Regions from separate parts of the Sporosarcina sp. E16_3 genome, predicted to be linked through region 3. Evidence: riboswitches for the same ligand, from Rfam matches in the RefSeq annotation. Region 3 holds a riboswitch; each other region holds the start of a gene.
The links. Region 3 has a riboswitch for S-adenosylmethionine ahead of I2483_RS14120 (bifunctional homocysteine S-methyltransferase/methylenetetrahydrofolate reductase). Riboswitches for the same ligand answer to the same signal wherever they lie in the genome.
Positions count from the first base shown of each region.

Region 1: it holds a riboswitch for S-adenosylmethionine, as region 3 does, so the genes downstream of both, I2483_RS11085 (methionine ABC transporter ATP-binding protein) here and I2483_RS14120 (bifunctional homocysteine S-methyltransferase/methylenetetrahydrofolate reductase) in region 3, are expected to answer to the same signal.
Region 2: it holds a riboswitch for S-adenosylmethionine, as region 3 does, so the genes downstream of both, metH (methionine synthase) here and I2483_RS14120 (bifunctional homocysteine S-methyltransferase/methylenetetrahydrofolate reductase) in region 3, are expected to answer to the same signal.
Region 4: it holds a riboswitch for S-adenosylmethionine, as region 3 does, so the genes downstream of both, I2483_RS07740 (O-acetylhomoserine aminocarboxypropyltransferase/cysteine synthase family protein) here and I2483_RS14120 (bifunctional homocysteine S-methyltransferase/methylenetetrahydrofolate reductase) in region 3, are expected to answer to the same signal.

Region 1 covers NZ_JADPRX010000016.1:60,585-66,225, forward strand. Annotated here, with positions in the region: gene I2483_RS11075 (MetQ/NlpA family ABC transporter substrate-binding protein) at 67-927, opposite strand; gene I2483_RS11080 (methionine ABC transporter permease) at 996-1,664, opposite strand; gene I2483_RS11085 (methionine ABC transporter ATP-binding protein) at 1,657-2,682, opposite strand; SAM riboswitch class I at 2,974-3,079, opposite strand; gene I2483_RS11090 (thioredoxin family protein) at 3,133-3,432, opposite strand; gene I2483_RS11095 (toprim domain-containing protein) at 3,447-3,788, opposite strand; gene gcvH (glycine cleavage system protein GcvH) at 3,864-4,247, opposite strand; gene I2483_RS11105 (arsenate reductase family protein) at 4,323-4,682, opposite strand; gene I2483_RS11110 (acyl-CoA dehydrogenase family protein) at 5,452-5,641, opposite strand, start outside.
Region 2 covers NZ_JADPRX010000014.1:24,670-30,310, reverse strand. Annotated here, with positions in the region: gene I2483_RS10060 (alpha/beta-type small acid-soluble spore protein) at 1-137, opposite strand, end outside; gene I2483_RS10055 (DUF3139 domain-containing protein) at 570-989, shown strand; SAM riboswitch class I at 1,932-2,036, shown strand; gene metH (methionine synthase) at 2,247-5,641, shown strand, end outside.
Region 3 covers NZ_JADPRX010000025.1:22,054-27,694, reverse strand. Annotated here, with positions in the region: gene I2483_RS14120 (bifunctional homocysteine S-methyltransferase/methylenetetrahydrofolate reductase) at 1-1,374, opposite strand, end outside; SAM riboswitch class I at 1,533-1,641, opposite strand; gene I2483_RS14115 (hypothetical protein) at 1,998-2,195, shown strand; gene I2483_RS14110 (ABC transporter substrate-binding protein) at 2,640-3,590, opposite strand; gene I2483_RS14105 (iron chelate uptake ABC transporter family permease subunit) at 3,705-4,706, shown strand; gene I2483_RS14100 (FecCD family ABC transporter permease) at 4,703-5,641, shown strand, end outside.
Region 4 covers NZ_JADPRX010000009.1:30,798-36,438, forward strand. Annotated here, with positions in the region: gene I2483_RS07725 (BCCT family transporter) at 1-155, shown strand, start outside; gene I2483_RS07730 (homoserine dehydrogenase) at 194-1,180, opposite strand; gene I2483_RS07735 (homoserine O-acetyltransferase family protein) at 1,138-2,004, opposite strand; gene I2483_RS07740 (O-acetylhomoserine aminocarboxypropyltransferase/cysteine synthase family protein) at 2,035-3,324, opposite strand; SAM riboswitch class I at 3,450-3,565, opposite strand; gene I2483_RS07745 (glycerol-3-phosphate acyltransferase) at 3,711-4,346, shown strand; gene I2483_RS07750 (aspartate aminotransferase family protein) at 4,408-5,641, opposite strand, start outside.

The DNA.
Region 1 (5,641 bases), on a different contig from region 3:
TCTCCCTTTTTCTATGATGTTAATCTGGATGACAGGTAAAGCGGGTTGTCCACTTTCATCATCAAATCACTTAACTGGAACGACGTCGCCGCCCCACTCTTCAAGAATAAAGTCTTGAATCTCTTTCGATTTCAGTACGTCAATCAAAGTCTTGATCGCTTCAGTATTTTCATCGCCTTCTCTTACTGTGATGATGTTCGCATATGGAGATTCTGTCGCTTCAATTGCAATCGAATCTTCAACCGGATTCAAACCTGCATCGATTGCATAGTTTGCGTTGATAACAACTGCATCACCCTCATCATTTTTATACAATTGCGGTAAAAGTGATGGTTCGTAATTCGCATCAAACTTTAGATTTTTTGGGTTTTCTACAATATCTTTCACTTCAGCTTTTACTTTGTCTACTCCATCAGCCAATTTGATTAACCCAGCTGACTCTAGCAAAGATAGGACACGGCCATGTTCAGCTACTGAGTTACTAAAAATAATAACAGCACCTTCTGGAAGTTCTTCGATTGATTTATATTTCGTTGAGTACACAGCCATCGGTTCGATATGGATAGCCCCTGCATTCGCAAACTTATAACCATGGTCAATTACTTGTTGGTCTAAATAAGGTATGTGTTGGAAGAAGTTTGCATCCAAATCACCAGATTCAAGATCTTTATTTGGCAAAACATAATCTTGGTATGTTTCAATGACAAGTTCAATGCCCTTTTCTTTCAATATCGGTGCTGCTTTTTCTAAAATAATTGCGTGCGGTGTGTTAGATGCACCAATGACGATTTTCGTTTCTTCAACTGTTTCTTTGACAGCTTTATCTTCACTACTTACATTTTTATCGCCGCTGTCGTTTTTCGCACCGCAAGCTGCCAATGCAAATACCAGTACTGCTAATACTATTCCCCCTAAAAGCTTTTTCATAATTATTTCTCCCCTTTTTCTCTGTTTTTTATGATTTACAGGCAAGGCCTGATGTTACTGTACTACTATTATCTCTTGTCAAATTTCCTCACCGCGAAATCCCCGATGAATTGAATGATGAAGACGATAATTAAAATAGTGATTGTTGCAACAAGTGTAACGTCCTCACGGCTACGCTGGAATCCATCTAAGTACGCGAGTGTCCCCAGACCACCTGCGCCGATAATCCCCGCCATCGCGGTATACCCAACGAGTGCAATGGCCGTTACAGTAATTCCCGAAACAAGTGCAGGCATTGATTCTGGTAATAGGACTTTAAAAATAATCGTCCTCGTTTTAGCTCCCATTGACTTCGAAGCTTCAATTACACCTTTATCAATTTCCTGTAATGCAATCAACACCATTCTTGCATAAAATGGTGCCGCCCCAATAATAAGAGCCGGCATCGCTGCATCCGGTCCGCGCATTGTGCCAAGAAGAAATTTCGTAAACGGAATAAGCAAAATGATTAATATGATAAACGGGATGGATCTAAAGATATTGACGAATGCCCCTGAAATAATATTGACCAACTTATTCGACCACAGTTGACCGGGACCAGATAAGAAGAGCAAAACGCCAAGTGCTAATCCTATAACGAATGTTAAGATTGTCGAAACTGTAGTCATATAAAGTGTTTCCACTGTTGCTTCCCACATTTTAGTCCAGTCGACATTCGGAAAAAGGTTTTCAATCATTACCGATCACCTCCGTCTGAACATCATTTTCATGAAGATAGTGAATTGCTTCCTCAATGATTACCGAATCGCCAAGGAGCTGAAGTATGAGTGTGCCGTATGCTCCGCCATGTGTATGAGAAATATTCCCTTGAACGATATTGACATCGACAGTGAATTTCCGAATAAGACTCGCGAGCACAGGCTGCTCTGTTTTCTCTCCTACAAAAACAAGCTTGATAAGCGTTCCAGAAGGAAATTCTTCTTTAATATGCGCCATTGCCTGCTTCGCTTCTATTGGCTCTGTCACTTGAGAGACAAATCGCTTCGTAATCGCTTCCTTCGGCGATTGGAATACATCAAGGACATCCCCCAACTCAACAACTTTCCCTGCTTCCATAACTGCAACTCTGTGGCAAATTTTACGGATAACGTGCATTTCATGTGTAATAAGAACAATTGTCAGTCCAAGTCGTTCATTGATGCCCGTTAAGAGATCAAGTATCGAATCCGTCGTTTCTGGATCAAGGGCTGAAGTCGCTTCGTCACAAAGAAGGACTTCAGGGTCGTTTGCAAGCGCACGGGCAATCCCTACGCGCTGCTTCTGACCTCCGGACAATTCGGATGGATACGCATTTTCACGACCACTCAAACCGACTACTTCAATCAATTCCGCCACTTTCTTTTCACGCTCGACTTTTCCTACACCCGCTATTTCAAGAGGGAAAGCGATATTTTCCCTTACTGTTCTAGACCACAGTAGGTTAAAGTGTTGGAAAATCATACTCACTTTTTGTCGTGCTTCCCGCAGTTCTTTACCTTTGATTGCTGATATTTCTAGACTTCCTATTTTCACACTGCCCGATGTCGGCATTTCAAGACCGTTCAGTAGTCGGATCAACGTACTTTTTCCTGCCCCGCTGTAGCCGATGACTCCAAAAATCTCACCGTCAGCAATTTCAAGCGATACATTTTCGACTGCAGAAATACTTCCTGGCCCTTCACCGAATCTTTTATTAATATCCGTTAAATGAATCATCTATTTCACCTCTAAAAAATTGTTTTGTTACTAACTCTGTCTAGCTTCAGGCGCCAGACGCTCGGGTCATAAGTCAGCCCAGCTATGCGGTAGTTCGCCGCTACGCCGTTCTGCCTTATGCCTGTCGCATCTAAGCAGGCGCCTTCCGCTTGGGCCTGCAGGAGGCAGGTCATGCAGCCTTTGCCGCAGGACGCGGCGCTCTTTGGCTGCGATCCCTTTAGAATACAAAAAAGCCTTCCTGCAGACGGGCAGAAAGGCTTAACGCTATATTAAAATAAACGTTTGTCCAATCTCTCATCTTTCAAAGCTTACGCTTTGTGTGACTTGGCACCATTTCACTTTCGTGACGGTTGCCGGGCTTCGCAGGGCACTATCCCTCCACCTCTCTTAATAAGAGTGACTATTCAATTGAATGTTAATACGTAGTATATCAGTACTATACATCCGTTGTCAATCTATTTTTTCTAGTAGATACGGAACTGACTGAAACGCATATATTTTATGGATTACAACGCCATCCTTTTGTATAAGAAGGCAAGGAACGCTTTCGATTTCATAGTCAATTGCGATGTTTTGTACATAATTCAAATCTGCTTTCCCAATTGGTATTTCCGGTCTCATGACGTTAATAACGTTCATCATTTTAGAAGCGACCGCACATGTTCCACACATCGGTGTATATAAATAAAACGCTGCTACTGAAGACCCTTTCAAAGCCGTCTCCCATTGTTCGCGTGTCCAAGTTTCCATTAATTCTACATCCTTTAAATTAGAAATTCCGGTCGAATTTTAAAATTCGCACCTTGTAGTATTGTAGCTAACACTTTATACGGTGTTGTCTCCACTTCTCGGTAAACCTTTTCCGTGTACAAATGGATTGCCGCTGGGAACTCTCTTTTGAATAATATGCGGGTCTTTTCTCCATCTTCATCCGCATCAACGAAGACGAATAGTTCATGTTCTTCGTAAGGTGCAAGCAACTCTTCAAGCCGATAAGGACTTACTGTGCCGTTCGTACAAATAATCTCGACAGGCTCAATAAGTATTCGTGCCAAACGCTTCTTATCCGAACCACCTTCAACGATAATTACTCTTTCATCCGACACAAGATGCCTCCTCTATTGCTCTGTTCTATATAGAGATGCAAAAAACGCCGGAAAAATACCGGCGCCTTGTTTTAGTTATTCTCCGACAGTCATTTTTTCATACGCTTCAGCTGACATAAGTTCGTCTAGCTCAGAAACATTTGAAGGTTCAACGACGATCATCCATGCGTTTTCATACGGTGATTCATTGACGAATTCAGGGCTATCTTCAAGTCCTTCGTTCACTTCAATGACTTTACCGCTGATAGGTGCATAAAGTTCAGATACTGTCTTAACTGACTCAACGCTTCCGAAAGGCTCGTCCGCTTTGATGTCATCGCCGACAGATGGAAGTTCAACGAATACGATATCGCCAAGTTCAGATTGTGCAAAGTGTGTAATACCGATACGGTAGTTACCGCCTTCGTCTTTTACCCATTCATGCTCTTCAGAATAACGCAGATCTTTTGGTGTGCTCATTCCGTATCCCTCCAAATAAATAGTTTCATTCTCTTCAATTCTGTCATATTTCTTGGATAAAGACAAGATAGGAAATTAGTTACCCCATACTTTGTCGAATTCATCTTCCTTGAAACCAACAGTCACTTTACCGTCTCCAAAAACAAGCGGTCTTTTAATCAGCATACCGTCAGATGATAGCAAGCTGATCTTCTCTTCATCTGTCATTGTGGGTAATTTATCTTTCAAATTAAGTTCTCTGTATTTCAGCCCACTGACATTGAAAAACTTTTTCAATTCCAGTCCGGATGCCGCAATCATCTTCCCAAGCTCTTCTTCTGAAGGAGGAGCCTCTGCTATGTTCACTTCCTGGAAGTCCAGGTTGTTCATCTCAAGCCACTTCTTAGCTTTCCTGCATGTTCCACACTTTGGATAACCGTAGTAAATTAATCCCATACCGTAACGCCTCCATTTTCGCCATTATAACAGAAAAGACGTCCAGGTACCTATTGGGCGTTCCATGTATAGGTGACTTTTGATTGCTTTGGAATTGAATGACTTCTATACGATTACCGGGATGTCTTGATATGTACTTAGCACTTAACAAATGCAAAGCAAGGGAGTTTTTTGTGGTTATTACTAGGAAGTAGTTTCCAATACCGCTTCGTCGCTTGGTGATGGCCTCCCGTAATGAGCCCCCCAGAAGATCACTGTCGGTCTCATTACTCCGGCTCACACTTGTCGCTCCTTCGCTAGATTCATTCGCCGTACAAGGGAAATAGTATAGGTTCTATAGAATTCTAAATTAATCGTGACGATTATATAGTATCTCTATTTTTTTTAATGAGGTGTCACCTTCTTATAGAACCCCACATAATCTTTGCTAAAAGTAAGCAAGGAACACATTGTACTACGTACTAGAGTGCCCGAAATTTCATTTTCGGGCACTTACACTCTTTATAGAAAGTCTTCTATTCTTTTCTTCCAAAGAAACTGCATTTTCCACTTAAATAGTGTAGGTACGCGACAGGCGAATAATCACAACAGGATAACTAAAAAGGTGTGGCTAAAAGTGACGGAGCACTTCTAGCCACACCTTTCCCTCAGTAATAGTGTCGTGATTATTTCGCCGAAAGCGAACCGGAAATAACCCAGTGAAAAATAGCGATTTCCAAGCCCTTCTCGCCAGCGTTTTATGCAAATATATGGTTATTCAACAAACGTATTAAACGATATACTTCTCCGCTTCGATCAGCTTAACCGACGCTTCACGTTTTTTCGCTATGATATTATACGGATTTGAGCGTGTCAATTTACGCAGTGCAGAAATCATCATGCGCTGGTTGTCGCCATCAACAGCTGCCATCAGTGTTTCTTTCGCATCTCTTTCAATATCCTCAAATGCTTCTTGACAG
Region 2 (5,641 bases), on a different contig from region 3:
TCCTTCGCAATTTCGAATTTCACGTTGTTAGGTTCAGATTTATCCACGTCGTAGCCTTGGGCTTGCATGACGTCCGCTTTCAGCCGATCTAATGCTTGTCGTGCACCTGGCACTAAAATTCTATTATTTCTAGCCATTTTATCTCCTCCAGTAAGCTGTAGTGTTCCCGAAATAAATCAAATTACAACCGCAAATTGATGAAATAACAACTGTTAATAAATTTTCCCCATTCAGTTCAGTAGTACAAAACACAAAATAACAAATCAAATAACACAATAATTAACTAGATTTCAGCAGATGTTTCACACCATTTCTAGTTACTAATTAGCACCGTATGTAGTGGTGCTTTTTCATTTCTTGAACTTATCAGATATCTAAAGTTAAAACTTATCTTTAAAAGGTTTTATTGGATATATATAGTATAGAGGGTAAAGGAGATTGATACGTAGTCATTTCTAATTCACGTTATTTTTAAAAAATGAAACTTAATATTTGCTAAAACGTATTAATAAAAGTACCGTTACTCAACGACTCTACCAAAATACGGAATTTGCCTAGGGGGAAGTTTGATGAAAAAGAAAATCTTTAGAGTGATTGCTTTAAGTCTTAGTGTGCTTATTATCATCATAGGAATCACTTTAAGTCTTTTTTACGTGTTGAACAATGGTAATCCTATTACAAAATATATAGCAGACAAAAAAGTGCCGACATATTTGTCGGAAAAGGGATATGCAGAAGAAGAGATAAATGAATCTCACTTTATAGAACCAAAACACACTATAAACAGGAAGTTTTTTCACGGTCACTATAGGGTAGTTTTCAAAGATGAAACAGATATAACGTATTATTATGGAATCACAAAAATAGGAAACAAGGTAAAACAGTTTTGTGAGAAAGATAAACTAACTCCCGCTGGAATTACTGAAATTGTCCAAGATGAAACTAAACATAGCGAAAAAAATTGCACCAATTCACTTAATCGGTATTAGCAAAAGGGCAAGTTTGGTCCTTTTTACATATTTGCATTTTCAAGTTTTTGGGTTGGTAAATATCATCTTTTCTCTCTCGATTATCCTTCAATTTAACCACTAAATTAGCAGTGGTTTTAACACGTTATATTCACCTTAGAATATTTATTGCAAGGTGATTGCTTCTTCTGTCAATCCAATTGTAAAAACGAGTGTGATTTATATGTAAACATTGTTGTATAGGCATTTTAAAGACCGCTAATTCAGAATCGAATTAGCGGTCTTTAAAATGCTTTAATTTGAATTCTGTACCACTCCACTGAACGGGTTACAAACTAAGAGGATCATGCTTTTTTTATTCCCCGATAAAAAGGGGGTGCACTCGGAAAATTTGATAGTTTTTTTCAATTACACAAACTGTTCTTCCTGACGAATAATAATGAAACGCTCGTCAATGCAGTTTGATAGGGCTGACTCAATTAGCCATTCGGGCCATGCAGACGCAAGATGGTTGGTACGCAATCCGCTTTTTTGAAGTCAGTCTTCAAGTTGCACTTCCACAAAAAATGGTACGTTTACTGCTTGGTTAACACATAAAGATTGGAACCTGATAACGTGGTTCTAAAAAAGTGTACCTGTCGCCAGTAAAGCAAATTTTCCGCCAAGGCTGTGCAGTTCATCGTCAGAATCGCCTGTAGGTTACTCGTCTACTAAGGTCCATCCTCCGGTAGTTCCGCCTTGTAATCTAACTATACCCGCACTGATTTAAGATAAACCAATTTTAATAAAAGAATTTTATTGATTCATTGGATAGTAGCGATAGAAGGTTAGAAAAAATGATAAGGATGATTGAATCAACTGTCTATCCGAGGAGAAAGAAGATTCCCTATCTTATGAAAATAGGCTTGACTGAAACAGACTATCAAGTTACGATACACTTACTAACTAAAACTGAATAGTGAATTCTTATCAAGAGAAGTTGAGGGACTGGCCCTATGACGCTTCAGCAACCAGCCGTCAGGTGAGGTGCTAAATCCAGCAGGCGAGCGATGTCCTGACAGATGAAAAGGAACGAATTAGATATCGTAAGCCTTCTTTTCATAGAAGGTTTTTTTGTGATTTTGCAGGATAAGTAGAATAGGTTTACTAGAGAAACTAAAGCTGCAAAAGGTATTTTAGTAGCTAATACATAATCACGTTTTTCATTCGAAATGGCATGTTATTGAAATTTATTCACCATTACAACTAAATTCACGTACAGAGAGAGAGAGATCAGCTATGTCGACTCACCTAATTAAAGAGGAACTTCAAAAAAGAATTCTTATCATCGATGGAGCAATGGGAACGATGATTCAAAACGCGAATCTATCTCCGGAAGATTTCGGTGGGGAAGAATATGATGGCTGTAATGAATATTTAAATATCGTTAATCCAGTCGTTATTGAAACGATTCATCGTGGTTATTTAGAAGCGGGTGCCGATATCATTTGTACGAATACGTTCGGTGGAACGCCAGTTGTGTTGAATGATTATGATCTTGGAGACCAAGCACATGACATTAACTTCCGCGCCGCACAATTTGCGAAGAAATGCAGTGCTGAATTCTCTACAGATGAATGGCCACGTTTTGTAGCAGGTGCAATTGGGCCAACGACGAAAACGCTATCTGTCACAGGTGGAATTACGTTTGACGAATTGACACAGGACTTTTACATACAAGCAAAAGCATTAGTTGAAGGCGGAAGTGACTTAATTTTACTAGAAACTAGCCAAGATATGCTGAACGTCAAGGCCGCTACAATTGGCATTAAAAAAGCGTTTGAAGTTACGGGGATAGAACTTCCAATTATGATTTCAGGAACAATTGAACCGATGGGAACGACGCTAGCTGGCCAAAGCATTGAAGCCTTCTATATTTCCATTGAGCATGTTAAACCACTTTCTGTAGGCTTAAACTGTGCAACTGGACCCGAATTTATGAGGGATCATATCCGCTCGCTGTCAGAGATATCGGATGGCTATGTTAGCTGTTATCCGAACGCTGGATTACCAGATGAAGAAGGGCATTACCATGAATCGCCCGAATCACTTTCTAAAAAGTTAAAGGGTTTTGCAGAAAAAGGTTGGTTAAATGTGGTGGGTGGATGTTGCGGAACGACTCCTGCACATATTCGAGCACTACGAGAAGCGGTGAAGGATTTGGCGCCACGTAAGCCGGCGGAATCAAGTCGTGGTCATGTTTTATCTGGGATTGAGCCCCTTCAATATGATGAATCAATGCGTCCATTATTAATTGGCGAACGCACGAATGTAATAGGATCTCGGAAATTTAAACGACTAATTATAGAAGGCAAGTTTGAAGAAGCATCTGAAATTGCACGTGCCCAAGTAAAAGGCGGCGCGCACGTTATTGATATTTGTCTTGCGAACCCAGACCGTGATGAGTTAGAGGACATGTCCGAATTCATGAAAGAGGTTGTGAAAAAAGTTAAAGTACCACTTGTCATTGACTCGACGGATGAAAATGTGATTGAGGAAGCGCTAAAGTATTCACAAGGTAAAACAATTATTAACTCCATCAACCTAGAAGACGGGGAAGAACGTTTTGACGCAGTGATGCCACTTGTGAAAAAGTATGGTGCCGCTGTCGTCGTAGGGACAATTGATGAAATCGGAATGGGCGTTACGCGTGAACGAAAACTTGAAATCGCGGAGCGTTCATATGACTTGCTTGTCAACAAATGGGGCCTTGCGCCGGAAGATATTATTTTCGATCCGCTCGTATTCCCAGTCGGAACAGGGGATCAACAATACATTGGTGCAGCAGTAGAAACGATTGAAGGCATTCGTTTAATAAAAGAAAAGATGCCACGCTGTTTAACGACGTTAGGTGTAAGTAATGTATCATTTGGACTGCCGCCGGTCGGACGTGAAGTGTTGAATGCCGTTTATTTATACCATTGTACGCAAGCAGGGCTTGATTTTGCGATTGTGAATACAGAGAAACTGGAGCGCTTTGCGTCTATTCCAGAGCAGGAAATTAAAATGGCGGACGAGCTTTTATTTACCACAACGGACAAAACACTTGCTGATTTCACTGATTTTTATCGCGGTAAGAAAAAAGAGAAAACAGAAGATGATATTCCAAAAACAGTTCCTGAACGTCTTGCTTATTACATTATTGAAGGAACAAAAGAAGGGCTACTCCCTGATTTGGAAGCTGCACTTCAGATGTATGATACGCCGCTTGATATTATCAACGGGCCGCTGATGAAAGGGATGGCTGAGGTAGGGCGCTTGTTCAATGAGAATAAACTCATTGTTGCCGAAGTACTGCAAAGTGCAGGTGTTATGAAAGCATCTGTTGGCTACCTAGAAGATTTCATGGAGAAAAAAGAAGACGATTCCGGTAAGGGGAAAATCGTGTTGGCAACAGTCAAGGGTGATGTGCATGATATTGGGAAAAACTTGGTCGAGATTATTTTAAGTAATAATGGCTATAAAGTAATCGATGTTGGCATTAAAGTTACACCCGCTAAGCTGATTGAAGTCATTCGTCAAGAAAAGCCGGATATCATTGGTTTGTCTGGCCTACTTGTTAAATCTGCGCATCAAATGGTGATTACAGCGCAAGATTTTAAAGAGGCGGGTATTGATGTACCAATCCTTGTAGGGGGAGCAGCTCTGTCTCGTCGTTTCACAGAAACAAAAATATCTGCTGAATACGACGGTCCGGTGTTATATGCAAAAGATGCCATGCAAGGGCTTGATCTTGCCAATCGTTTGCAGGATAAGGAAGATAAAGTGGTTTTATTGGACGACTTGGTTATCCAACAGGAGAAACGTGTACTAGCGGAGGCGGTTCGTGCTTCCAAAACTGCGGTTGCTGTATTGGAGAAGCCAGTGAAAACGGTCCGTGAAGATGTTGAAGTCTACATTCCGAAAGATCTTCGACGACATGTGATGAGAGATTATTCCGTTGCCCACCTTCATCCTTATGTCAATATGCGCACATTGATTGGCCATCACTTAGGTCTAAGGGGATATAGCGATAAGCTAATCGAAAGAGGAGATGAACGTGCAACAGGGCTCCATGAACTAGTCACTGGGTTCTTACGTTCGGATCTATTAAAACCACGAGGGTTGTATCAATTTTTCCCTGCGCAGGCAGATGGCGATGATGTAATTATCTATGATCCAAAAGACGCTAAAACAGAAATCGAACGTTTCACATTCCCACGCCAATCGGTCACACCTTTCTTGTGCCTAGCTGATTTCTTGAAAACAGTGGAAAGTGGGGAAATGGACTATGTTGCGTTTATGCAAGTAACGGCAGGTCACGGCGTGCGTGCCGAAGCGAACAGATTAAAGGAACAAGGCAAGTTTTTAGAAAGCCATGCATTCCAAGCAACTGCTCTTGAACTAGCGGAAGGTTTTGCGGAACGAATTCACCAAGAAATTCGAGATCAGTGGGGCTTCCCGGACGCAACAGACTTTACAATGAAAGATGCTTTCGCTGCTAAATACCAAGGGCAACGATTCTCCTTTGGTTACCCAGCATGTCCAAACCTAGATGATCAAGCCAAGCTTTTTGGATTGATAAACCCTGAAGATATTGGCGTTGAGTTAACAGAAGAATTTATGATGGAACCAGAAGCATCCGTTTCTGCGAT
Region 3 (5,641 bases):
TTGCAATGACTTCCCAGACTTGGAAATGCCTTCATTGAATTGCTTTATGAGTTGGATCAATTCAAAAGATGTCATATCGAATACAGACGTTGCTCCGGGGAATTCACCGATTTTTGTAGGATCCCCCGTAATTGCCAATAACTCAGTGATACCTAATGTGTGTAATCCCATGAGATGTGACTGCAATCCAATTAAATTGCGATCACGACACGTAATATGGACAAGAGGCGTTGCACCAATATTTTGTTTAACAAGTGACGCCATTGAAGCATTACATATTCTTGGTGTTGCCAATGAATTATCGGCCAATGTAATGGCATCCACACCAGCATCCTTTAACGCCTGCGCCCCCTTAAAGAACTCACTCGTATTTAAATGTTTGGGTGCATCAAGTTCAACAATTATCGAATGCCTTTTTTTCACTGTTTCAAGCAATGTTGGCAGTTTCGATTCCTTTGACGGTGACTCTACAATCCCTATTTCCGCTTCCTTCTTTTCAATAAATTTCTCTTGAATCGGTTCACGATTTGTAAGTCCCTTCACAAGTGCACGAATATGTTCTGGCGTCGTACCACAACATCCACCTATTAAACTGACCCCTTCTTTTCGAAAATTCATTGCTAATTTCTCAAAATATTCAGGCTCATTTTCATAAAACAATTTCCCATCCTTATATCCTGGATAACTAGCATTTGGATACACTGAGAGTAATGCACGCTTCATTAATGGAACCGTTTCTAAAGATTCAAGCATATGATGGGGACCGAGGCGGCAGTTGACACCAACGATATCCGCGCCTAGATCTTCCAACTGTTGCAAAGCATCCGCTAGCTCCAACCCATTTTGAAGTACCCCAGCTTCATGCATCGAAACGTTCGTAATAATTGGGATATCTGTCTCCTCACGTGCAATTTTCAGCACCGTTGTTAATTCATCAAAATCGTAATAAGTTTCTAAAAGTAGGCCATCCACTCCTTCTAGAAGTAGGCAATACAATTGTTCCCTAAAGCTGCGCTTGATTTCCTCCTCGGTACCAATGGATGTTCGAGACCCATGAATACCCCCGATAGTCCCTAGGATGAACGTATCTTTACCAGCGGCTTTTTTGGCAATTTGGACTGCTGCTTTATTTATTTTTTTTACACTGTCCTCCAAACCATAACGTGCTAACTTAATATAATTGGCGCCATACGTATTCGTTTGAATAATATCCGCACCTGCCTCTATATAGGCCCGATGGATGTGAAGCACTTGTTCAGGATGCGTCAAGTTCAGCTCCTCAAAACATAGATCCACACCGTGTGTATAGAGAAGAGTTCCCATTGCTCCATCACCAATCAAAATGCGTTCTTTCATAGTCTCTACTAAATTCATTACTATCACTTACTCCTTTCACTTTCCTCGAGTCCCGCCCCAAAACTTTTTCCTCGTTCTTTAAAATAAGTTACTTATTGGAATAAATTATTAAAATAAAAAAGAGCCTCTTCCTGTGTTACATAAAGGAAGTAGACTCTAAATCTGAATAAGTCTTCTCCTCATCTACCAAGTCGTTTTATCGACTTGCTGGAATTAGCACCATGCCACAAAATGGCGGTTGCTGAGGTGTCATCGGGCCAGTCCCTATACCTCTCTAGATAAGAAAAACTATTAAGTTGGTTTTGCTTCGTTACGTTATTACAGACTTTACATCATTGTTGGAAAATTAGCAACACATTTACATAAATTAATTAATTGTTTCATAGTTTCAGTTTGTTTTTTCACCCAAACACCCTAGTTACTTGAATAGGATTTTGCTATCCTTGATATAATTAATCAAGTCCCCTCAGCTACACTCACCGATTTCATTCAAGAAAAAGAGAGCTGAACGCACATAACAATATTACGACTAATGACCACCGTCCCCACCATAACCCTGCATATAATAAACTATAAGAACAATAACGAACGACCAGTATACTCAGTTGTTGTTCCCATCAAATTGAAGGGAGGTCATTGACTTGAAAACTTCCTTAGGCATCTGGATTGGTTGGCTAGCAATAATTTTAGCGGCTGCAGGGTTCTTTTATGCACCTTATTGGTTAGGTGGTGGCGCACTCGTTTTAGGCTTAGTCTGTTTAGCTTCTCCACAAAAAGCATTGGCATGGATTTCAATCCTGCTTGGAGCCATTGTGATAGTAATTACGATGTTCCAGTAGCTGGATCATTAGTGATAGTTCAAGGCGTGTTTGGGTTCCCCACCATACATGCCTTTTTTATTTCATTTGATTTGTATGCTTGCGATCTATTATGTAGTTTGAAATAGAGAATTTCATTGAATTCGCTACAGCGCTAGGGGATGCCTCCCGCGCTAAGCCAAGCAGCTACGCCGCCTTACAAGGGCTCCGGCTACCCCTTGTAAGGCGCCTTCGCTCAGTTTATTATAGGTATTTCATTTGTTCAACATTTATAGTTAACTTTTTCGCAGTCCAGCCACATGAACGGGACCCCAAAACGTCGTTTGTGATAAAGTATCATAAAAAAGAAGCGGTGGAAAAGTAAATTATGTATAAGAAAAAAGCCCTGTGAAGCGAGTAAACATCGCATCACCAGGCTTTTTTCTGTTTCGACTTTTTTTGTTATTTTATTTCATTTCATTAATATTACTTCCTCAAGAAGTAATCCTCAATATCATCTAGCATTAAGTTCGCTGCTAAAACACCACCAGCAGTGTTCCAAATGATATCATTTACTTGTGAGACGTTTCCACTTTTCGCGACATTTAGATTTTTAAATAGTGGATCCTCAATCCAGTCGTTTGTAAGCTTCGTTGCTTCGTTATCCCCAGTTTCATAAGTAAAGTAAAAGAGTACATCCCCGTCCATTGCAGGAATCCGTTCTTTCGTAAGACCTTTTTCAGCAAAATCATCCACATCTTGTCCATCTGCACGCGCAAATCCAAGTTGATCTAGAATCACACCTGAGAAGGAATCTTTATGGTAAATGCGTACATCTCCCGCCATAAAGCGAACCATTGATATTTTTTTCTTCGTTTGGTCCCCTAATTCAGTTTTGATTGTTTCAACGCGATTATTATATGCACCTAATACCTCATTACCTTTTTCTTCTTGATTTACTGCTTTCGCATACAATTTAAAGTTTTCCTGCCAATCCCCGCGAAGTGTTTCTGCAAAAACAGTTGGGGCAATTTTACTTAACTGTTCGTAAACTGCTTCATGGCGCATTTTATTCCCGATGATCAGATCTGGTTTTAAAGATGCTATCTTTTCTAAACTTGGTTCTGATTCAACACCCACAGATTCAGTACCTGTCATGTCCATATGATCATACCAAACTTTTTCAGCGGGTGATTGAACTGCACCTACAGGCTGAATTCCCATTGATAGAAGGGCTTCAGCCCCTTCATTTGTTAAGATTACGATACGTTTTGGTGTTCCTTTTACATCTGTACTCCCCATTGCATGCTCGACAGTATATGATTCCACATCAGCTGGTTGTGCACTCTCACCTGAATCTTTTGACTCCTTAGTAGCCCCACAAGCCGCTAATACAAGAATACTCATAATAAATATGAGGGATATTATTTTTCGCATGTTCATTTTTCCTCCTGTTAATTGAGAATGAAAATCATTTACACTTAGTATCCTATATGCTAATATATTTCATGTCAACAGTTAATTGAAAATAATTCTCAATGAAGTGAGGAAATCATGATACATACATCAAGGGGTAAGTGGATTGCTCTTATCATAAGTAGTTTAGCTTTCATTCTTTGTTTTTTTTCAAGTATTGTCTACGGCTATACAGATACAAGCTGGTCCACCGCCTTTTCCGCACTTAAAGAAAATGATGGATCAACTGCACATCTCGTTATCCAAAATGTTCGCTTACCACGTGCATTAATTGCTGCAGCTGTTGGAGCTTGTTTAGCCATTTCAGGAGCAATTATGCAATCCATAACGAAAAACCCATTAGCTTCTCCGAGTATTTTAGGCATTAATGCTGGAGCTGTTTTTTTCGTCGTAATTGGGGTCGTCTTCTTCCAAGTACAAAGCCTTCAATCCTATATGATGTTTGGCTTAGTCGGGGCCGCTGTTGCATTCGCTATCGTCTTTATCTTAAGCAGTATCGGCAGAGAAGGGTTAACGCCAATGAAACTCGTATTGGCAGGAGCTGCTGTATCCGCTCTATTCTCATCTATGACGCAAGGGTTCTTAACCATTAATGAAGCAGCACTCGATCAAGTATTATTTTGGCTAGCGGGTTCCGTAGCCAATCGGCCTCTCGAATTATTAATGACAGGGTTACCTTATATGATGATTGGATTGCTTGTGGCTTTTGTAATGGCGAAACAAATGAACCTTTTGGCAATGGGAGATGATGTTGCATCTGGATTAGGTCAGAATGTTATTCTAGTGAAACTCGTCTTTTCTCTCATCGTTGTTGTGTTAGCAGGAATTTCAGTGTCTATCGCGGGTCCTATCGGTTTCATCGGAATCATTATTCCTCATATCGTTCGGTCATTCGTCGGGATTCAACACCAGTGGGTATTTCCGTTTTGCGCATTATATGGTGGGATGCTACTTCTCGTATCCGACATTGCAGCACGCTATGTTATTATGCCAAAGGAAGTCCCAGTCGGAGTAATGACCGCGTTAATAGGTGTTCCATTCTTTATTTATGTAGCTAGAAGGAGATTTGGGGCATGAAAAGTAAAGTGACAGTTCGAATAGGAAATTCTATTTCATTTATTTTAGATAAGAAATCTTTGTTTACAACGATGATTGCAACGTTACTTTTAGGGTTAGTAGCTATTCTATCGATGGGTTCTGGTGAGTTTTTCATCTCACCTTTAAATGTCCTAAAAGTTATTTTGGGTATTGGTGAATCATTTGATCAAACGATTATCTTTGAATTCCGGCTCCCTCGTATTATGATGGCCATTTTAGTTGGAATTGGCTTAGCGACTGCGGGCGCCATTTTACAAAGTGTCTCTAGAAACCCTCTTGGTTCCCCAGAAATCATTGGTATTACGGCAGGAGCTTCATTTGCCGTTGTATTATTTTTAGCCTTGTTTTCAAATGAAAGTAATGCATTGACCGTGAGCCAAGACTGGATGCCGTTATTTGCTTTCGGTGGTGCGATGATTACAGCCGCAATTGTGTTCGTGTTATCTTGGAATAACGGCATTGCCCCTTTCCGAATGTTACTTATAGGGATTGGGATTTCAGCATTTATGCATGCGGGAACGACGGTACTTATGCTTGTTGGACCAATCCATCAAGCGAGCCAAGCAAATATTTGGATTACTGGAAGTATTTACGGTTCAAATTGGACAGAAGTTCGAATGATTGCGATATGGATTACTATCCTTTTCATCATCACGCTTGCCATGACGAGGGAAATGAACGTGTTAGAACTTGGCGATGATTTGGCGACAAGTGCTGGATCCCCCGTTCAAAGGAATCGAATTATTTCCCTTTTACTTTGTGCTGGCCTGACGGGTGCCTCCGTTTCTTTTGCCGGTGGTATTGGGTTTGTTGGGTTAATCGCACCGCATATTGCAAAGAGAATCGTCGGCCCTACCTTTGGTTCAATGGTAGGATTATCAGCAATCATTGGAGCAATTCTCGTTGTTGTTGCA
Region 4 (5,641 bases), on a different contig from region 3:
CAATTGCGCTCATTTTGCTATCTGTCAACGGCCTTACCGCTTTGCAAAACACAATTATTATCGCTGCACTGCCATTTTCTTTTGTCTTGCTGCTCATGGTTGTCGCATTGCTTAAAGCGTTGAAAGCCGAATTAAAGTTGATGAAATTAAAATAATGACCCAAAAGCGATTCCATATATGGAATCGCTTTTTCTTAACTAGTAACAAGAACTTTTTCACGTTTCCCAATCATTTGAAGGAAATCTCCAACCATTGCACTCGCCGTTGGGTACATTCCTGCGCCCGGACCAACAAGTGTGAGCGCACCAAGATAATCAGTTTCAACAATAATTGCATTATTTACGCCATCAACACCATATAGCGGATGTTCTGGGCCAATAAGAACCGGCCCCACACTACCGTGCAATATTCCCTTTTCATCAATCAAAATATCAGCGACATGCCGATAACGAAGTTTAGCCTTAGATGCATCCGCTACATCTTCAATTGTAACCTTGTTAATCCCAACAACCGAAACGCCCTGCCAATTTGGTTGACTACCAAAGGCAAGTGCGCTCAAAATCATCAGTTTCCGAAAGGCATCTTTGCCACTTATATCGTCCGTTGGATCTGCTTCCGCATAACCAAGCACCTGTGCTTCATGAAGCGCGGCTTTAAACGGGATTCCCTCTTTCCGCATCTTCGTCAATATGAAATTGGAAGTACCATTCAAAACGCCTCGAATTCGTCGCACTCGATCTGTTAGTAACAAGTTAGTCACCGTACGGATAATCGGTACACCGCCCGCTGTCGTTGCTTCGTAACCAAAGTGAACTCCGCGGAACTTCGCATGCTTTAGCAACGCTGGACCATGTTTCGCAAACATCGTCTTATTTGCTGTTATAACATGAAAACCTTTTTCTATCGCTTCCGAAAGATACGTATATGCGGGCTCCTCCCCAACAATTGCCTCAAAGATGAAGTCAATGTCCGGATTTGACAAAATTTCCTGAATGTCGTCCGTTATCCTCGTTCCAGGTGTTGCTAGACGTTCTTTCGCCTTATCACGAACCAAGATAGAAACGATATCGATTACACAGCCGGTTTCTCGTTTAATCTCTTCTTTTCTTTCATTCAAAATCCTATAAATCCCTTCACCTACAGTGCCGAAGCCAAGTAGGGCGACTTTGATTGACGGCATACCGCCACCTCCATGGACTGGTTGATGACAAGTCCCCATTTTTCAAATTCCGTTAAAAAGCTTTCATGGCCATTTTTTGTATTGACCAAACAATAGATTGAATTTGGAATCATATGGACAAACGTTCGAGTTTCTTCCGTCGGACACATTGGATCGTGCGTAAACGCAAAGGCCACTACTTTTGCAGTTATCCGGCTGGAAGCTATTTCAATGCCCCCCCGATCACGGCCAATATCATGTGTATTCATGGCACGAATTAAGGGATAGCAACTCTCCATATCATTTCTGCTATTTCCAAAAGGAGATTGCCTGCTCCCTATTTTAGTTGTTTGCGGCGTCACAGCCATTGGGAATAGAATATCCATATCTTCGGGATACAAAATGCCCCATTCAAGTACACGCATGCCACCAAACGAACCGCCGATGACCGCCCGGATTCGATTGACGCCAAGTACCGCCAACGCTCTGCGTTCCGCGTGCACCATATCGCGGATTGTTACTTCCGGAAATAAGTTCCTATAAAACTCACCCGTGGCTGGATTAACAGCTAACGGCCCTGTTGATCCGTCACTTCCGCCAAGTGCGTTAAAAGAGATGACTGATAACCCGTTCGTATCGATACTTTTCCCACGGCCGACTAGCCCGCTCCACCAACCCGGGTTTTCATCCGTTCCAACTGTCACGTGATTTCCTGTCAAGGCATGACAAACTAAGACGATCGGTCTATCCAGACTGCCTATTCTTTCATAAGCAAGCTGTACATTTTCTAAGACGACACCGGATTCCAATGTCATGTTACCGATTTCTACAATTCCCGTCTTCACGATTGTCACGCCCTTCCTTTTACCCGAAAATCATACCGTTACTGGTACTGCTAGTTCAATCGCTTGTGCAAGGTCTGCAATAATATCTTCTACAGATTCAAGCCCAACCGATAGTCTGATCAATTCTTCTGTTACGCCCGACTTTTCCAAGTCTTCAGGTCCAAGTTGCTGATGCGTCGTTGAAGCAGGATGAATAATCAGCGATTTTGCATCCCCAACGTTCGCAACATGCGACCAGATCTTAACGTTATCAATTACATTTCGGCCTGCATCGCGTCCACCTTTAATACCAAATACAATAATGGAACCGAAACCGTTTTTCAAGTACTTTTTCGCAAGGTCATAAGATGGATGATCTTCGTTGCCTGTATATGTTACCCATTCAACAGATGGATGTTTCTTCAAGAACTCCGCTACCTTAACGGCATTTTCATTATGCCTTGTCACACGCAGGTGCAACGTTTCAAGTCCTTGGAGGAAGTTGAATGCACTATCCGGATCTAAGCAAGGCCCGAAGTCACGCAAGAGTTGAACGCGTAGTTTAGTCGCAAATGCCGCTGCTGCTGTATCAATTCCGTAACGAAGACCATGATATGATGCATCCGGCTCTGTGAAGCCAGGGAACCTCCCCTGTGTCCAATCGAATGTTCCGGCATCAACAGCAACCCCACCGATTGTCGTACCATGCCCACCAATCCATTTTGTAGCAGAATGGATGACAACATCCGCACCGAACTCAATAGGATTCGAACCATATGGCGATGCAAATGTACTATCTATGAGAAGCGGAAGACCATTTTCATGCGCAATGTTCGCAACCGCTTCAATATCAAGAACATGAAGACCCGGGTTACCGATTGTTTCTGCGAATACGGCTTTTGTTTTATCTGTAATTGCTACACGGAAATTTTCAGAATCTGTTGCGTCGACGAATTTTACATTAATTCCATATCGCGGTAGCGTAGTGGCGAATAGATTATACGTACCACCGTATAAGTTGCTTGCTGCAACAATTTCATCTCCGGCCCCTGCAACGTTCAAAATGGAAAATGCAATAGCCGCCATGCCAGAAGACAATGCAACTGCCGCCGTACCACCTTCAAGAAGCGCAATACGCTCTTCAAAAACTGCAACAGTCGGATTTGTGATGCGTGTGTAGATATTGCCTGCTTCTTGTAGTGCAAATAATTTTTGAGCGTGCTCTGTATCACGGAATACAAAAGAAGAGGTTCTATGAATTGGAACTGCGCGTGAACCTGTTACAGGATCAGGTTTTTGTCCACCGTGTAGAAGAATTGTTTCGGGTTGAAGTTTTGTCATTTTCATTACCTCCAGAGTTTTTTTAGATGGATACGATTGTGATGTACGGAGGCGTTAGGGGTATTTTCGGAATAAAAAATAACCCCCTTCGCTTAAGAAGAGGGTTACGCTTTCGCTTATTCCTCCCCTTATCTTTCAGACCGTTCGCACGAATCTGTAGGAAGTAGCACCTTTGCAAGTTGGTGACTTGCTGGTTGCCGGGCATCGCAGGGCCTATTCCCTCCGCCGCTCTTGATAAGAGTTTGTGATATTCAGTTTTCCATCTTGTGACATAGTATAGTAGATATCTCAATACTTTGTCAATAGTTTATTGAACAATATTTCTGAAACTTGTGTCTATGTAGAATGTTACACTTAATCTATCGCCATTTTAGGAGGAATTTGATATGTGGTTGTGGGTTGTAGGCGTGCTCTTTTGGGGATATGCAGTCGGTTGTCTGCATGGGTCAGTTATCGCGCAGAAAATATCCGGCGTTAATTTGAAAGAAACTGGTGTAAAAAATGCCGGCGCTTCGAATGCGACCATTGTTCTTGGAAAGAAATTCGGCGCACTTGTTGCAGTAATTGATATCGGAAAAGGTGCGGCAGCTGTCTTACTTGTGCGTTATTTCGCAGATAACGCGGGACTTCTAGGAGACATTTTAGCCTCACTTTTATTCCTCGCAGGTGCAGCAACCGTAATTGGGCATAACTTCCCGTTTTATATGAACTTTAACGGCGGTAAAGGAACCGCGACAATTATTGGTGTACTGCTCGCCATCGACTGGCAGATTGGACTCATCGGTTTTGTATTATTTGTCGTCGTAGCGCTAGTAACAGACTTTCTCGTGTTCGGTGTACTGATGCTCTACCTGACGCTTATCGCGATGGCAGTGTGGACGGACGGATACTGGCCGGTCGTGATAGCAACTCTGTTATTTGCAATTGCGGTTTGGAAGCATATTGAGAATTTCCAACGGATGAAAGAGCGTAGTGAGAAGCGGGTTTCGACGGTGTTTAAAAAGAATAAAAGTAAAAACTGAGAGCCCCTAAATAGGAGGTTCTCAGTTTTTTATTTAGCAGGATAAAAAGTATTCCCCTAACTCATTCGTTTTCACTGAACACTCTCTTCATAACCGCAATAATAAAGTCCACATCTTCATCCGTACAAGACAGCGGTGGGCTGAGCGCTAGAATATTGTTATACCCAGCAACTGTATCGCCGTTCCTTCCTATAATAAGTCCATTCGCCTTACATTCGCCAATGATTTTCGCAACACGGGCATTTGTAGCAGGTTCTTTCGTTTCTTTATTCTCCACAAGTTCAATGCCTAACAAGAATCCAAGCCCGCGGATATCTCCAACAAACGGATGATCCTTTAAGCTTGCCAACTCTTTTAGGAGACGCTCGCCAAGCTCAGCCGACCGTTCAACAAGACTTTCTCTCTCAATGATTTCTAGATTCTTCAACGCGACTGCACAAGCCGCTGGATTCCCACCAAATGTATTAACATGGCGGAAATGACTGTTACCTTCACCTGTATCGAACTTTTCATAAATATCTTTTCGAATAGCCGTAACTGATAATGGCAAATAAGCGCTCGTTAGTCCTTTTGCCATCGTAATAATGTCCGGTTTTAAATTAAAATGCTGATGACCAAATTCTTTCCCAGTCCGTCCGAATCCACAAATGACTTCATCAACAATAAGCAGCACACCGTGGCGTGTACAGATTTCCTGGACTTTCTCCAGATAAATCGGATGTGGAATTAGGATTCCACCACCTGTAATAAGCGGTTCCATAATAATTCCAGCGATTGTTTCCTTCTGTTCCCAAATGATCTTTTCTTCAAACTCTTGGGCGCGTTGTATATTGTATTCTTCAATTGACTGTCCCGCAGGTCTACGGTAATTGTCCGGAGGTGCAATGTGCAAGAATCCTGGCGCTAGCGGCTCATACTTGTATTTCCGCAGTGATTGACCCGTTGCAGCCAATGCCCCCATGGAGCTTCCGTGATACGCACGGTAGCGGGAAATGAATTTATAGCGTGACGGCTCCCCGTTTTGTTGATGGTATTGACGCGCAAGTTTAAATGCTACTTCGTTCGCATCAGACCCGCTGTTTGAATAAAAGATTTTATAGTCGCCGCCAAGCATTTCATTCAACTTTTCAGCAAGTAAAATCGCTGGTTCGTGACTTTGAGTCATCGGTGTATAGGCCATCTTTTTCATCTGATCATAGGCAGCTTGCGCTAGCTCCTCACGACCATAACCAACGTTTACACACCATAACCCAGACATTCCATCCAAGTAACGATTGCCGTTATGGTCTGTAATC